DNA from 2 places in the Rahnella sp. PD4 genome. Region 2 is predicted to be linked to the other one. Evidence: predicted binding sites of a transcription regulator. Region 2 holds the regulator's gene; the other holds the start of a gene.
What was found. The regulator LexA, encoded in region 2, represses DNA repair genes until DNA is damaged. The targets are predictions, from matches to a motif close to TNCTGTATGTACATACAGNA.
Positions count from the first base shown of each region.

Region 1: the regulator LexA is predicted to act here: its motif matches at 2,877-2,896, upstream of rmuC (DNA recombination protein RmuC).

Region 1 is NZ_JBLZQF010000012.1:13,589-22,244, reverse strand. Features, by position in the region: gene katE (catalase HPII) at 1-1,112, shown strand, start outside; gene udp (uridine phosphorylase) at 1,338-2,099, shown strand; gene ACOZIO_RS21970 (DedA family protein) at 2,254-2,781, shown strand; gene rmuC (DNA recombination protein RmuC) at 2,939-4,507, shown strand; gene ubiE (bifunctional demethylmenaquinone methyltransferase/2-methoxy-6-polyprenyl-1,4-benzoquinol methylase UbiE) at 4,619-5,374, shown strand; gene ubiJ (ubiquinone biosynthesis protein UbiJ) at 5,388-5,996, shown strand; gene ubiB (ubiquinone biosynthesis regulatory protein kinase UbiB) at 5,993-7,624, shown strand; gene tatA (twin-arginine translocase TatA/TatE family subunit) at 7,698-7,964, shown strand; gene tatB (Sec-independent protein translocase protein TatB) at 7,968-8,615, shown strand; gene tatC (Sec-independent protein translocase subunit TatC) at 8,618-8,656, shown strand, end outside.
Region 2 is NZ_JBLZQF010000007.1:228,100-236,755, reverse strand. Features, by position in the region: gene plsB (glycerol-3-phosphate 1-O-acyltransferase PlsB) at 40-2,523, opposite strand; gene ACOZIO_RS18240 (diacylglycerol kinase) at 2,759-3,127, shown strand; gene lexA (transcriptional repressor LexA) at 3,247-3,855, shown strand; gene dinF (MATE family efflux transporter DinF) at 4,138-5,502, shown strand; gene ACOZIO_RS18225 (CsbD family protein) at 5,692-5,901, shown strand; gene zur (zinc uptake transcriptional repressor Zur) at 6,053-6,562, opposite strand; gene ACOZIO_RS18215 (ROK family transcriptional regulator) at 6,662-7,849, opposite strand; gene ACOZIO_RS18210 (DUF5107 domain-containing protein) at 7,959-8,656, shown strand, end outside.

The DNA of each region.
Region 1 (8,656 bases), on a different contig from region 2:
AAACCGAGCAAGCCGCGTTCCATCCCGGACATATTGTGCCGGGCATAGATTTTACCAATGATCCGTTGTTACAGGGGCGTTTGTTCTCTTACACCGATACGCAAATCAGCCGTCTTGGCGGGCCAAATTTCCATGAAATTCCGATCAACCGGCCGACATGTCCTTTCCATAACTTCCAGCGTGACGGTATGCACCGCCAGGATATTGATACCAATCCGGCAAACTACGAGCCGAATTCCATCAACAATAACTGGCCAAGGGAAACGCCTCCGGCAGCATCCGGCGGCGGCTTTGAAAGTTATCCTGAGCGTATTGGTGCAGAAAAAATTCGTCAGCGCAGCCCGTCATTTGCCGAATATTATGCCCATCCGCGCCTGTTCTGGCTGAGCCAGACAGCGGCGGAGCAGGATCATATTATCGGGGCCTTCTCATTTGAATTATCGAAAGTGGCGCGGCCTTATATCCGCGAGCGGGTGGTGGATCTGTTGGCGCATGTTGATCAGACGCTGGCGCAAAAAGTGGCGAAGAATCTGGGTATTACCCTTTCCGCAGATACTCTGAATATCAAACCGCCGAAGCCGGTGAATGGCCTGAAAAATGATCCGTCGCTGAGTTTGTATGCCAGCGGTAAAGGCACGCTCAAAGGACGTCAGGTGGCAATATTATTGGGGGAGGGCGTGAAAGCGGCAGATGTTCTGGAAACGTTGCAGGCGCTTCAGGTCGCAGGCGTCCATCCTAAACTGCTGGCCAGTCATTTAGGAAATGTAACTGCCGATGATGGCTCCACGTTGCCGGTTGATGCAACCTTTGCCGGGGCGCCTTCCATCACCGTGGATGCGGTGATTGTTCCGCACGGACATATCGATGCACTGCTCATGAACGGCGATGCGCGGCATTACGTGCTCGAGGCCTACAAGCATCTGAAAGTCGTAGGCCTAAGTGGCGATGCACGCCGCTTCAAATCACTGCTGGGGTTGACGGATGACGTGCCGGAAGAGGGCATTGTCGAAGGTGAAAAAGCGGAGGGAGCATTACTGAAAACGTTCCTGAAAGAAATGCTCAAACACCGGATCTGGTCACGCAGTGCGTTGGCAGAGGCTGTGCCTGCCTGATTTGCTGTAGCTGAAAAGCAGGCAACCTCCGGTAACGGAGATTGCCTGTTCAGGTTTCCGTGAAATGCACCTTTATTTTGCGATGAGAGTCACAAAATAAATGTATGCGCAATTCAAGTTGTTACATCATAGTGACGACCGTCACGAAATAACGTCACAATGTTGAGTACAGTTGCCGGGTGTTCCTCCTGCCAATAAATGACCTTACACACAGAGGAGTTTGTTATGTCTCAGCCCGAAGTTTTCCATCTTGGCCTGGCCAAAAAAGATTTAAACGGCGCGACGCTGGCGATTGTTCCCGGCGATCCTGAGCGCGTAGAAAAAATTGCCAAACTGATGGAGAACCCGGTTCGTCTGGCCTCCCACCGCGAATTTACCTCATGGCGTGCTGAGCTTGATGGCAAATCTGTGATTGTTTGCTCAACCGGTATCGGCGGGCCTTCTACCTCCATCGCAGTGGAAGAACTGGCGCAGCTGGGGATCCGTACTTTCCTGCGTGTCGGCACAACGGGTGCGATCCAACCACATATCAATGTCGGTGACGTGCTGGTCACGACCGCTGCCGTTCGTCTTGATGGCGCGAGCCTGCACTTTGCGCCGATGGAATTCCCTGCGGTAGCCGATTTTGCCTGCACTACCGCGCTGGTTGCGGCGGCAGAAGCCGTGGGAGCCGCGACACACATTGGCGTTACTGCATCTTCTGACACGTTCTATCCGGGTCAGGAACGTTATGACACTTACTCCGGCCGTGTTGTCCGTCGCTTCAAAGAATCGATGAAAGAATGGCAGGAAATGGGCGTCATGAACTACGAAATGGAATCCGCGACTCTGCTGACCATGTGTGCAAGCCAGGGTCTGCGCGCCGGGATGGTTGCCGGTGTTATCGTGAACCGCACGCAGCAGGAAATCCCTAATGCGGAAACCATGAAAAAGACCGAAAGCCATGCGGTGAAGATTGTTGTCGAAGCGGCCCGCAGACTGCTTTAGTCCCTATAAAACTAAAACAACCACATCTTATCAACGGGCCTCTGACGGCCCGTTTTTTTGCTCTGTTAAGCAGATCTGTTAAGGTCATGTTAGTAATCCATCTGGAATAATTGATGTATTCCCTCCCGGATCTCTGACACAAGGAACTGCATTTTTGACTGTTCACGACCTTCTTGAGTACACCTCTACCTTCATTCGTGCCCATCAGGTGTGGGCTGCGCCGATCGTTTTTTTTCTGGCCTTTGGTGAATCGCTGGCATTCCTTTCCCTGCTGCTTCCGGCAACGTTTATCTTGTTGGGGCTCGGTGCGCTGATTGGCGAAACCGGCATACCGTTCTGGCCCATCTGGGCAGCCGCCGCTGCGGGGGCTTTCCTGGGCGACTGGCTTTCTTACTGGATTGGTGCCCGTTATCAGGATCGTGTTGGCAATTTCTGGCCTTTCTCCCGTCATCCGCAAATGTTGGTTCGGGGGCATGCTTTCTTTGAAAAATGGGGCATGCCGGGGGCCTTTATCGGCCGCTTTTTTGGCCCGCTTCGCGCCGTTGTGCCACTGGTTGCTGGCATCTGCGGTATGCCGCAAAAGTATTTCCAGATTGCGAATGTGACCTCGGCACTTATCTGGGCTTTCGGCATTCTGGCACCCGGTGCGTTTGGCATTCAGTGGCTGAGCCGCTGGTTTTAAATCCTGCCCTCTGTCGTTGCCCGTCGCAAGGGGGCAAATACAGAGAAATTCCTTTTTGGAAGACGTCTCGCAAAGGTTCAATGCAACAGAAAATAGACTGGACATCCATACAGCCTGACATTACCTTGGCCGCAAGAGACTTGAAGAGGGAAATCACGTGGATATCAGCATTCTGACTGCCCTGGGGGCAGGGTTAATTGGCTTACTCTTAGGATGGCTGATTGCCAGTTTGCGCCAACAGCAACAACAGACGGAGTATGAAACGCAACGCCGTTTGCTGGAACAATCGCTGGAACAGCTTAAAACGGAAAATGATACGCACAAAATCGAGCGGCAATCAGGCCAGCAGCAACTGCGTGAAGCTGAACTTGAGCTGCGAAAACTGTACAGTCTGCAGGCGGCCAGCCAGGAAAAATTACAACTTCTTGTCCACTGGCAAAACGAGTGTGACCAACTCAATCAGGAACTGCGTGCGCAGCGGGAAATCAACAGTGCGCAGGAAGCTGAGTTGCGTGAGGTTTCGACCCGTCTGGACGAAACCCGCATGGCGGCTGAAGAAAAGCAGCGTCTGCTGATTAACAGCGAACAGCGCCTGAGCAGCCAGTTTGAAAACCTGGCTAACCGGATTTTCGAACAAAATGGCCGTCGTGCCGATGAACAGAACAAGCAAAGTCTCGATAAGTTACTGCTGCCGTTGCGTGAGCAACTGGATGGTTTCCGCCGCCAGGTGCAGGACAGCTTCGGGCAGGAAGCCCGTGAGCGACATACGCTGGCGCATGAGATCCGCAATTTACAGCAACTGAATGTGGAGATGGCACGCGAAGCCGTCAACCTGACTAAAGCTCTGAAAGGTGATAATAAAACGCAGGGCAACTGGGGTGAAGTGGTTCTGAGTCGCGTGCTCGAGGCTTCCGGTTTACGCGAAGGGCATGAATACCAGACGCAGGTCAGCGTGCAGGTGGATAGCAACAGCCGGATGCAACCTGATGTGGTCGTACGGTTACCGCAGAATAAAGACGTGGTGATTGACGCCAAAATGACGCTGGTTGCGTATGAGCGTTATTTCAACAGTGAGGATGACAGCGAGCGGGAAGCGGCACTCAATGAACATATTGCCTCAGTGCGCGGACATATCCGCCTGCTCGGGCGCAAAGATTACCAGCAACTTCCCGGTCTGCGCAGCCTCGATTATGTGCTGATGTTTATCCCCGTTGAGCCTGCTTTTCTGTTGGCTATCGACCGGGAGCCCGAATTGATCAGCGAAGCGCTTCGCCACAATATTATGTTGGTCAGCCCGACGACCTTGCTGGTGGCGCTACGAACGATCAGCAACTTGTGGCGCTATGAGCATCAGAGTCAGAACGCCAAACGTATCGCCGATCGCGCGGCCCGTCTTTACGACAAACTGCGACTGTTTGTGGATGACATGGAGTCGATGGGACAAAGTCTCGACAAAGCGCAGGGAAGTTATCGATCCGCGATGAATAAACTCTCGCAAGGCCGTGGTAATCTTATCGGGCAGGTGGAAAGTTTTCGCGCGCTGGGTGTTGAAGTTAAACGACCTATCAGTCCCTCTCTGGCTGAAATAGCGAAAGCGGAAAACGAACCTGAAGACACCGCATCTCTGCCCGATACCTCTGATGCGGAAGAAGAACAGACGCTGAACCCGGGTGAGTTAACCGCTCACGAGCAGGCATTGCTCTCAGAGGGGCCGCATTGTGTGTGATTCAATGCGTGAATCTTCGCAATATGTTGAATCACCATCGGTGATGGGGCTTTCGAACGGGTTCTGATACACTTCTCCCCAAGAGTTCGACTGAAAAAGCAGGCATAAATAATGGAAAAGCAGACGCCGGAAACCACCCATTTTGGTTTTCGTACAGTAGCCAAAGATGAAAAACAGGAAATGGTGGCAGAAGTCTTCCATTCCGTTGCGGCAAAATATGATTTGATGAATGACCTGATGTCTTTTGGTATTCATCGCATCTGGAAACGCTTCACAATTGATTGCAGCGGTGTCCGTCAGGGACAACGTGTGCTGGATCTGGCCGGTGGTACGGGCGATCTGACCGCAAAATTCTCCCGTCTGGTGGGTGAGAAAGGCGAAGTCGTTCTGGCGGATATCAACGATTCCATGTTGAAGATGGGGCGCGAAAAGCTGCGCAATCTCGGCATCGTTGGCAACGTCAGTTACGTTCAGGCGAATGCCGAGGCCCTGCCGTTCCCGGACAATTATTTTGACTGCATCACCATCTCTTTCGGTCTGCGTAATGTGACTGAAAAAGAGAAGGCGCTGCGCTCCATGTTCCGTGTCCTCAAGCCGGGCGGCCGTCTGCTGGTATTAGAATTCTCCAAACCGGTGTTCAAACCGCTGAGCAAAGCTTATGACACCTATTCCTTCCATATTTTACCGCGTATAGGTGAACTGGTTGCGCATGATGCGGAAAGCTATCGTTATCTGGCTGAATCAATTCGTATGCATCCGGATCAGGAAACACTGAAAGGAATGATGGCAGACGCAGGTTTTGAAAATGTGACTTATCACAACCTGACTGGCGGCATCGTGGCGTTACATCGGGGTTTCAAATTCTGATATGAGTATGCCGATGTTGTTAACGCCGTTACTGACTGCCGCTATCGAGACGCCGCTTAATTACCTGCTTTTCAGAGATCGCAGCATGAAGGCGGCACGGACACGTCTGGCCGGCAAAGTTCTGCGTGTCGAATTGCAGGAACTGAGTACACCCCTGACGTTTGTATTCAGTGAACACAAAATTGATGTGCTCGGGCAATGGGATGGGGCGGCGGATTGCACTGTCACCTCGAAACTGTCAGTGCTGCATAAGTTACGTGATCGCCAGCAGTTGTCGCCAATGATGCGTAGTGGCGGGCTGGTGGTTGATGGTGATATCGCCGTGGTTCAGCAATTTTCTGCATTGCTGGATATGGCGGAAATTGAGCCTGCTGAGTTTCTGGCACCCTATATCGGTGATATTGCGGCACAGGGCGTGAGCCAGGCTGTGCAGGGGGCTTTCAGCTTTCTGCAAAAAGGGCTGAAACATCAGCAGAGCTATGTAGCGCAAACGCTGACGGAAGAGTGGAAAATGGCACCCGGTCCGCTGGAAGTTGTCTGGTTTAGTGATGAGGTTTCCGCACTGGTGGGCGAACTGGATGCGCTGGATAAACGAATCAAAAAACTGGAGGATAAACCGTGACGCCTAGGGAAATGCGACGTTTATATCTGATTATCCGCATGTTTCTGATCTACGGCCTTGACGAACTGATCCCTAAAATCCGCTTAACGTTACCGCTGAGAATGGGGCGTTATCTTTTTTTCTGGTTACCTCATCGTCATAAAGAAAAACCGTTGGGTGAGCGCATGCGTCTGGCACTGGAACAACTTGGACCGGTATGGATCAAGTTCGGTCAGATGATGTCGACACGCCGCGATCTTTTCCCTCCGCAAATTGCCGATCAACTGGCTTTGCTCCAGGACCATGTTCCGCCGTTTGATGGCGCAAAAGCCCGTCAGCAAATTAATGCTGCGCTGGGTGGCCCGCTGGAAACCTGGTTTGATGAGTTCGACCAGACACCGCTGGCATCTGCGTCGATTGCTCAGGTGCATACAGCGATCCTGAAAGAAAACGGCAAACCAGTGGTGCTCAAAGTTATCCGCCCGGATATTTTACCGACCATTGTTGCGGACATCCGTTTGATGTCGCGTCTTGCTGGCTGGTTGCCGATTCTGTTGCCAGATGGCCGCCGTTTGCGTCCGCGTGAAGTGGTGCGCGAGTATGAAAAAACGCTGCTTGATGAACTGAATCTGCTACGTGAAGCCGCGAATGCCATTCAGCTTCGTCGTAACTTTGAAGGGAGCCCGATGCTGTATGTGCCGGAAGTTTATCCGGATTATTGCAGCGAACAACTGATGGTGATGGAACGTATTTATGGGATCCCTGTTTCTGATATTGAGGCGCTGAAAAAGCAGGGCACCAATATGAAATTGCTGGCGGAGCGCGGTGTGCAGGTCTTCTTCACTCAGGTTTTCCGCGACAGTTTCTTTCATGCCGATATGCATCCGGGCAATATTTTTGTGAGCTACGAAACGCCGGAAGATCCTTGCTACATAGGCATTGATTGCGGCATAGTTGGTTCGCTCAACAAGGAAGACAAACGCTATCTGGCGGAGAATTTCATCGCGTTCTTTAATCGCGATTACCGCAAAGTGGCGGAGTTGCATGTCGATTCCGGCTGGGTCCCGCGTGATACCAACGTTGAAGAATTCGAATTTGCGATCCGGACAGTGTGTGAACCGATTTTTGAGAAACCGCTGGCGGATATTTCCTTCGGTAACGTATTGTTAAATCTGTTTAATACGGCTCGCCGTTTTAATATGGAAGTCCAGCCTCAGCTGGTGTTGCTGCAAAAGACACTGTTGTATGTCGAAGGCCTCGGGCGTCAGCTTTATCCTCAACTGGATTTGTGGACAACGGCGAAACCTTTCCTCGAAAGCTGGGTTCGTGATCAGGTTGGCCTGCCAGCGATGATCCGTGCACTGAAAGAGCGTGCGCCGTTCTGGATTGAGAAAATGCCTGAACTGCCAGATTTGGTTTATCAGAGCCTGCAGCAGCACAAGCTGTTGCAATACAACATTGAGAAACTTTCCTCCCAGATTCATAACCAGAGTTCCCGTCAGGGACAGTCTCGTTATTTGTTGGGAATGGGTGCGACGCTGTTGTTGAGCGGAACCCTTTTACTGTTAGGCGGCGTTAAGGTTTACCCCGCTTGCCTGATGGCAGCAGGTGCTGTTTCATGGTTAATCGGATGGAAACGCGCCAGCTAAACAAATTGTTTTAAATCGAATGCCGTTTGCGGACGGCAATGAATGTGGTTCCTTCCTATTTGAGGTGAAAATAATGGGTGGTATTAGTATTACAAAAATCCTAATCCTCGTTGTTCTTGTAGTACTGCTGTTCGGTACGAAGAAACTGCGTGGTCTGGGCGCTGATTTGGGTGCATCGATCAAAGGTTTTAAAAAAGCTATGAGTGATGACGACACTCAGCCAAAACCTAAAGACGCTGACATTCCTCCTAATGACGCTGATTTCGTAGCCAAGTCTGTTGAAAGCAAGCCAGAAACGAAAGCAGAAGACACCAAGAGCCAAAACAAAGAGCAGGTATAAGCCGTGTTCGATATTGGATTTAGTGAACTGCTGCTGGTATTGGTGATTGGCCTGGTTGTCCTCGGGCCCGAGCGTTTACCTGTAGCAGTCAGAACAGTAGCAGGCTGGATCCGTACGCTTCGTGCAATGGCTGCTTCAGTTCAGAGCGAATTATCGCAGGAACTGAAACTCCAGGAATTGCAGGATAGCCTGAAGAAAGCGGAAGAATCCGGTCTGAAGAATCTCACGCCAGAAATCAAAGCGTCTATGGACGAGTTGAAAGAGGCCGCAGAATCTATGAAGCAGTCGATCAATTCAGGATTGAATCCTGCGGAGAAGGCTGTCGAAGACGCCAAAGCGGAAGGCAACACTATCCACAATCCTGTTCTGGATGAAGCTGAAGCGCACCATGATGCAGGTGTCTCTCCTGCTGCTGCCGACAAGGTAATTTCTGCACCAGCCGCTGCACCGCAAAGTGCTGTTGATGCTGCCCTGGCATCAAACAGAACGGCGCATGTCGCAGCTGAAACGCTGGCGGCATCGGTGGAACCTATCGCTGACAGTTCTGTTGACGTTTCACCTGTTGTGAAAACCGCGGCTGAAGCCCCTGTGGAGGAACCCACAGCACCGGTTAAACCGGCTTCATCAACTCAAACGACAGGCGAGCGTTAAACATGGCCGTTGAAGATACACAACCCCTTATCAGCCATCTG
Region 2 (8,656 bases):
CGTTTTTATGCAGCCAGCACTGGCTGGCGCTAATGGCGGTTAATGATTGGTATCGCGCACATCCAGCTTCGGCTCCGCCGGAGGGGCAGTCGGTTGCGGCAAATCAGACGGCATACCCGCACTCTCAATGGTCAGCTTGATGTCTGATGTCATCAGATCACTGAGCATGAGATAAATTTCACGTGTTTGTTCCTGAATGGCATCACCGCTGTCACTGATATAGCCTTCAGCGCGAAGTGTACCGACCAGCGTCGAGAAAACGGCTTTATCGAAGAATTCAGGGGCATTGATACCGTGCAGTACGGACAAACGCTGCGCCATAATCCGGCTCTCTTTTTCCAGCGCACCACGGTTGATACTTGGGTTATTGGTGAGCAGGGAGAAGGTGATCGCGTAGCGTTGCAGCGTTTCACGTACACCGGCCGCCAGCAGTTGCAGGGTACGGATCCGCGCCGGATTAAGGGTCAGTTCATCATCTTCAAGATGAATGATTTGCTGACGTGCCAGTTCCAGCGTCAAAACATCCAGTACCTGTGGCAGCTCAGACGTCTCGAAATGCATAAACAATTCGGCTTTGAGCATCGGATAAATCAGTTCGACCTGACGCAGTAATTCCGCGCGGCTGACCTGACGGTGATGCATCACAATGCTTGAAATCAGCGACGGCAACACCAGCATATGATGGATGTTGTTGCGGTAGTATGTCATCAGAACGGCCTGTTCGCGCGGCAGTACGATGATGTCGCCAATGTTGTCTTTCTCAACCTGGAACTTGTTCATGTTCAGCGCGTGATCGAGCAACTGATCGGCAGTCAGATCCGGCACCGTTGAATCCGCGTTGTAAGGTACGTTACGCAGTAATTGCAGGTAGCAGTCTATTTGCTCGGTCAGCTGTTCGCGGGTCAGTGAACGCTGGCGTGAGGCCAGCAGTGCGGTACAACACAAGTTCATGGCATTGGCAGCCGCTGAATTGTTGATACGCACCATGATCTGTTCTGCTAAGTCCTGTACCGTTGGCGTCAGCCAGCTAGGACGTTGTGCTTCGATCGGGTCGATGGCTTCACGCCAGGTCGGCACATTCTGGTTCAGGTAAGTGGTCAGATGCAGCGGTTCACCAAAGTTCACATAACCCTGGCCGAGATTGCGCAGCTTGCGCAAGCCGTTAAGCATTTGCGTCAGGCTTTCTTTCTCTTTAGTCGCACCGCGCAATTCTTTGGCATAGGTGCCCACTTCCATGACGTGCTCATAACCGATGTAAATTGGCACCAGCGTGATCGGGCGTGAACCACCGCGCAACATGGCCTGAATAGTCATGGCCAGCGTACCGGTTTTCGGCTCCAGCAGGCGTCCGGTTCGCGAACGCCCCCCTTCCACAAAGTATTCCACCGAATAACCACGGCTGAATAGTTCGCCCAGATATTCACGGAACACCGTTGAATAGAGCTTGTTGCCTTTGAAGGTTCGACGGATAAAGAACGCGCCCAGACGGCGGAAAATCGGGCCTGCTGGCCAGAAATTCAGGTTGATGCCAGCGGCAATATGCGGCGGTACCAGCCCCTGATGATAGAGCACGTAAGACAGAAGCAGATAGTCCATGTGGCTGCGGTGGCAGGGCACATACACAATTTCCTGACCGTCCAGCGCCAGCTGGCGTACACGCTCAGCATTATTAACATTGATGCCTTTGTACAAACGGTTCCACGTCCAGCTCAGTACGCGATCAGAGAGGCGCACGGCTTCATAAGAGAAGTCAGCGGCAATCTCTTCCATCAGGGCGATGGCATTTTGCTGAGCTTTTTCGTGGGAAATTTTCTTGCTGCGGGCTTCGTCTTCAATCGCTTTTTCAATGGCTTTTGAGGACAGCAATTTGTTGAACAAGTCCTGACGTGCCGGAAGACGTGGGCCAACGGCGGCCAGACGTTGACGGGAGAAGTGCATCCGCGCCACACGTGCCAGCTTTTGAGCAATGGTTTTATCTGTGCCGTGTTCCGTCGCCATATAACGCAGGGAAACGGTATTGGAGAAGCGGACAAAACTGTCCCGCCCCAGCCAAAGCACAGCGAAGAATTTCTGGATGCCATTCAGTACGCGCAGATGTGGCGTGTCATCCTGACCTTCACGGCCCGGTGCCCGACCAAACATCACCGACACCGGCAACATCTGAATGTCTAAATCCGGGTTATTGCGGTGCAAATCAAGGTAGTCGTGGAACAGCTTTACGGATTCCTGCTTCGGCGTGTAATAAGAGAATACGCGCGGACCTTCAGCAATAAAGACATGGCTTGGCAGCAGGGTTCCGTCAATTTCCAGCGGAATAAGGGGATCAGGCAGATTCTGTGCCAGACATTGCGCACGCAACGTCAGCAAATCGGCTTTGGAATTATAGGGCAATACATACAAAATCGGCCGCGTCGGGTCTAAATGCAACTCGGTAACCGGATCTGAAGGTATGACCTTGCTCTTTACCAGCAATGAGAGCGGTAAATTCAATAATGTGTAATAAAGTCTACGCCAACCTGACATAAAAACGTGAAGCCTCTTGTTAGCCATTTCGCCGCAAGGATACCAGAAAGCTCAGATGAGATCTGTGGTGATGCAATACCCTTCTTATTTCAAGCCGCAGGGGTGTTGGCTTAAGACGTTCACCCGAATCACTTACTCATGTAAGCTCATCAGGATTCACTTCTTTACCGCCTTTCTGCACCCCGACTATTTGGGGTATAAAGTGCGGCAAATTCTCTAAGGATCAGTAAAAGAAATGGCTAACCAAGTCACTGGATTTACCCGAATTTATAAAGCAGCTGGCTATTCCTGGAAAGGGCTGAAAGCGGCATGGCAAAATGAAGCGGCCTTTCGCCAGGAAGCCAGCGTCGCTATTCCGTTAATTTTGTTATCTTTTTGGTTTGATGTCAGCCCCGTAGAACGCATTCTGCTGGTGGGATCCGTTGTTTTGGTCTGTGTCACTGAACTGCTCAACAGCGCGGTAGAATGCGCGATAGACCGTATCGGATCTGAGTTTCACGTACTTTCAGGTCGTGCAAAAGATATCGGCTCGGCTGCCGTACTTCTGACCATCATATTGGCGTTTTTTGTCTGGGTCAGCATCTTTTGGCCACGATGGTTCTGATTTGGAATCTGCATTCCAGGAATCAACGTTATGCCCTGTTTTTATTCAATCTTAGGTTTTCATTGATCGTTTAGCTGTATATACTCACAGCAAGACTGTATAAACAACCAGGGGGCGGAATGAAAGCTTTAACGACCAGACAACAAGAGGTCTACGACCTTATTCGCGATCATATCTCCACCACCGGTATGCCACCCACCCGCGCAGAGATTGCATCACGTCTGGGGTTCCGTTCCCCCAATGCGGCGGAAGAGCATCTCAAAGCGCTGGCGCGTAAGGGTGTTATTGAGATTGTTTCCGGCGCATCACGTGGCATTCGTTTGCTGATGGAAGAAGAAGAGGGTTTACCGCTGATCGGCCGGGTTGCTGCCGGTGAGCCGTTGCTGGCCCAGCAACATATTGAAGGACACTATCAGGTCGATCCGGCCATGTTTAAGCCGAGTGCCGATTTCCTGCTGCGTGTCAGCGGTATGTCGATGCGTGATATCGGTATTCTTGATGGCGATCTGCTGGCTGTACATAAAACGCAAGACGTGCGTAATGGACAGGTTGTTGTGGCCCGTATAGACGATGAAGTCACCGTGAAACGTCTGAAAAAACAGGGCAGTGTGGTGCAGTTATTGCCTGAAAACAGCGATTTCCAGCCGATCGTAGTTGATTTACGTGAGCAGAATTTCAGCATTGAAGGGCTAGCCGTAGGCGTCATCCGCAACGGTGACTGGATCTGACCTTCGTATTTCGGGCTGCAGATGCGTTGGCTGCGTGCGTTCACCCGAATCACTGACTCCTGTCAGCTCATCGGGATTTTTTTACTTGCCGCCTTCCTGCAACTCGAATGACTCGGTCAGATATTACTGGGTCAAATTCTTGATCCCAATGGTCATATTGTTGATTTGCGGGTTCGTTAGCCGCCTCTGACATACCGCTAAGCTTTAACGTTTCATCTCGTCGCCCCTTCCGGGGCGATGTCACTTACAGGCATAACCTGAACCTCCGGCATGAGATTCTCTATGCAACATCATTCCCTGCGACAAACACTCAAAAACACCTTTTTAAGCCCCCCCGATAAGGCGCTCTGGAGGCTGGCATTGCCGATGATTTTTTCAAATATCACGGTGCCTCTTCTCGGGCTTGTGGATACGGCGGTGATCGGTCATCTCGACAGCCCGGATTATCTCGGCGGAGTGGCTGTGGGTTCGATGATCACGACTTTCCTCTTTATGCTCTTACTTTTTTTACGGATGAGTACCACCGGCATGACCGCTCAGGCGCTGGGCGCGAATGATAACCGGTTGCTGGCGCGCGCTTTCGTACAACCCTTTCTGCTGGCCGTATTGTCTGGTCTCACCATAGTGTTGTTCCGGCACCCCCTGATGGAACAGGCGTTTCATATCGTCGGGGGCAGCCAACCGGTGCTTGAACAGGCGAGGCTGTTTATCGAAATTCGCTGGTTCAGTGCCCCGGCTTCACTGGCGAATCTGGTGATCCTTGGCTGGCTGTTGGGCATTCAGTATGTTCGCGGGCCGGTGATTTTGCTGATTGCCGGGAATCTGCTGAATATCATTCTGGATCTGTGGCTGGTGATGGGGCTGGGCTGGAATGTGCGTGGTGCTGCCATGGCGACGGCAAGTTCCGAGTATTTCACGCTATTTATCGGGCTGTACTTTGTCTGGCGGGTAATGAAGCAACGGGGTATAACCGGCGCACAAATCACCTCGGCCTGGCGTGGTAACCTGCGCCGTCTGCTGGGGCTTAACCGCGACATTATGTTGCGTTCACTTCTGCTTCAGCTTTGCTTTGCCTCACTGACCGTTCTCGGCGCACGGCTTGGCAGCCACATCGTGGCGGTGAATGCGGTGCTGATGAACCTGCTGACCTTCACCGCTTTTGCGCTGGACGGTTTTGCCTATGCTATCGAAGCGCATTCCGGTGAAGCATTCGGTGCCCGGAATCGCCAGAAATTGCTGGATGTCTGGCATGCCGCGTGCCGTCAGGCCGGGCTGGTTGCCCTGATTTTTGCCCTGATTTATGCGCTTGCAGGCGGGGCGATCATTGATGCGCTGACGTCATTACCTGAGTTACGCGAACTGGCGGACCATTATCTGGGCTGGCAAATCATCCTGCCGCTGGTAGCTGTCTGGTGTTATTTACTGGATGGCATGTTTATCGGTGCCACGCGCGGGCGGGATATGCGTAACAGTATGGTCGTGGCGGCGATAGGATACGGGCTGACGCTTTCCAGCTTACCGCTGTTGGGCAACCATGCCTTGTGGCTGGCATTGACGGTTTTCCTGGGGATGCGGGGATTATCCCTTGGCTGGATTTGGCGCCGTTACTGGCGGCACGACACCTGGTTTTCGCTTCATGCGGACTGATTTGTATGCTTTTCAAAGGAATAAACCCCGTCCTGGCGTTATTTCCTGCTTTGGATTAATCCTAATAACGGGTTTTATCTCTGTTTCAGGAGGATTAATCGAGATTCTCTACTAACCTTTGAAGTGTTAAGGACGAACTGCAAGCCAGAAATGCAGTTCACAAAACCCAAGGTAACAGGAGATATTATTATGAATAAGGATCAAGCCGACGGTAACTGGAAACAGTTCAAAGGGAAAGTGAAAGAACAATGGGGTAAATTGACTGATGATGACCTGACAGTGGTTGAAGGTAAACGTGATCAGTTAGTGGGTAAAATTCAGGAGCGCTATGGCTATCAGAAAGATCAGGCCGAGAAAGAGCTCAATGAATGGGAAACCAAAAATAAATATCACTGGTAACATGCGACTCCCCCTCGCATATCAGTGACGTATCCTGAAAAATGCTGCTCCTACCCGGAACAATTCAGGATACGGGTACACGGAAGTACCCAACCTTTGCATTTCATCTTCCCGCAGTCTTTCAGTTCCTCTGCTGTAACACCTTCATCTCTCAGCGTTTTTTCACCACTATACTGTGGTCGTGATCACACCGGTCATGGCTGTCACAGGTTTCCACTACTTTACATTCTGCACATAATCCATGCGCTTCCACCACAGAATGGCGAAGATCAAAGCCGGATTCCATTGCCAGTTTTGCCAGGCGTTCTTCGATGCCATCGGTGGTTTTTTCGGTGACCAGCCCACAGCGGTCACAGATAAACAGCGCAGAAGTATGGCTTGGCTCTTCAAAATGATGGCAGAGAACATAACTATTTGCAGATTCAACGCGGTGAATAAACCCCTGTTCCAGCAGAAAATCCAGCGCCCGGTAAACCGTTGGCGGTTTCGCCTGAGGTTCGCTCACACGCAACAGATCCAGCAAATCATAGGCGCTGATCGCACCGGGTTGTTGCGTCATCAGACGCAGTACTTCCAGCCGCTGCGGGGTCAGGCGAACATTGCGCTGCTGGCAAAGCTCTTCAGCTTGTGAAAGTAATTTTTCCGGGTTATTCAGGGTCATGGCAACGGTCTCTGAGCGCAGATTGGAATAAAGAGGCCACATCATGCGACCCGTGATGATTTTACCATGCTTGCACCAAAACGACGAATTATGCGCCATTCAACCTGCCATCGCATCCAGCGCCTTTTCCACATACAGATATCCGATACCCATAATCTGCTGCTCCCGGCTCAGTATTCCCGGTGCAATATGCGTAGCCTGAATTTTGACGTGATCGATACGATCAAAGGGATTGAGGCCGCTTTGTCCGCAGACGGTTTTCAGCCAGGCATCGCCAAAACCACAACTGCGGCCATAAAGATAAATGTGATTGATATTCAGAATGTTAAGAAAGTTATACAGACTCAGCCCCAGCGCGCGGGCACCTTCCATAACCTGCTCGCAAATGGCACTTTCACCCCGATGATAGCGGTCGATCAGTTCCTGTGTTGAAGGCGTTCTCCTTGCCGGATCCGCAGGCTCAAGCTGACGGGCCTTTTTCTTTAATGCTGACAATGAGGCCAGCGTTTCGAGGCAACCATATCGTCCGCAGGCGCACCGGTCGCCTTGGGGATCAATGATGGTATGGCCGATTTGTCCGCTGCCAAACAGATTACCGCGATAAATTTGCTGGTTAATCACGAAGGAAGAACCGATGCCGTAATCGACATTAATTACACAAAAATCCTGATGATAATTAATGCCTTGCCATTTCTCCGCCAGCGCCAGCATGATGCAGTCATTGTCCATCAGGATGTCAGTTTGCAACTTTTCTTCCAGAAGATACTTAATCTCAATTTCACCGGTCCAGGGTGCCTGCGGCATCCGCTGTGATACGCCGGTAGTCGGATTAACCTGCCCGTGGATCGCCAGTGCCAGCCGGATTTTCAGTCCGGGATAGCTTTTTTTGTACTGATGAAAGCAGGCTTCGATTTGCGTCAGCAGTGCATCCGGCGTTCTGACCGAAATCTCCGTCATTTGATAGTCACTCAGCGGTAAAACGAGTCTGCTGACCAGAATACTTTCGATGCGGTAAGGCGTGATATTCAGGCACAGCACGGCGCTGCCGTCGGTGGCTATCTGGTAACTTCCGCCGCCCAGCCCGCGCGAGTGTAAATTGACCGGACTGTGGATGATTAAGCCATCATTTTGCAGATCGTCGAGGATCTTACTGACGGCCGGGATCGACAGACGGGAAAGCCTGGCCAGCGTGGATTTACTGGCATTTTTCTCGCGATATAGCAACGTCATCAGCACCTGCTTATTGAACTGACGCAGCCGCAGATTATTCAATCCGGTTACCGACATTTACTAAACCCCGTTTACTGAATTGCGTGACCGTAGCAAATCCTCCCTGTCAGTACGCTGCGTAGAATCTCGAAATTGATATTTCGATCCAGCGCACTGAGGGGAAATCATGAGCACAGCGGTAAAAGTCTGGCAGGAAGCGATCGAGCTCCCGACCTGGCTGACAGGAAAACAGGACACGCACCCGATGTTTCTGGCACACCGGGTTTATCAGGGGTCTTCCGGTGCGGTATATCCGTACGGCGTGACGGATACGCTGACCGGTGAGAAGGTTATGAAAACCTATCAGGCGCTGTATCTGGAAAATGATTTTCTTAAAATCATGCTGCTACCGGAGCTGGGTGGTCGTGTCCACCGTGCCTGGGACAAAATAAAACAGCGTGATTTTGTCTATTACAACGAAGTGGTGAAACCCGCGCTGGTCGGTTTACTGGGGCCGTGGATTTCCGGGGGTATCGAATTTAACTGGCCGCAGCATCACCGTCCGACCACTTTTATGCCGGTGGATTTCACTCTTCAGGCACACGATAACGGTGCTCAAACTGTGTGGATGGGCGAAGTGGAACCGATGCGCGGCTTGCAGGTAATGACCGGTTTCACCCTTTATCCCGATAAAGCGCTGCTGGAAATCAGCGCCAAAATTTACAACGGCAATCCGACGCCGCGCCATTTCCTGTGGTGGGCTAATCCGGCAGTTACCGGCGGTGATGGCCATCAGAGCGTATTTCCGCCGGATGTCACCGCCGTTTTCGATCACGGTAAACGGGACGTTTCTTCCTTCCCGATAGCCACCGGCACCTATTATAA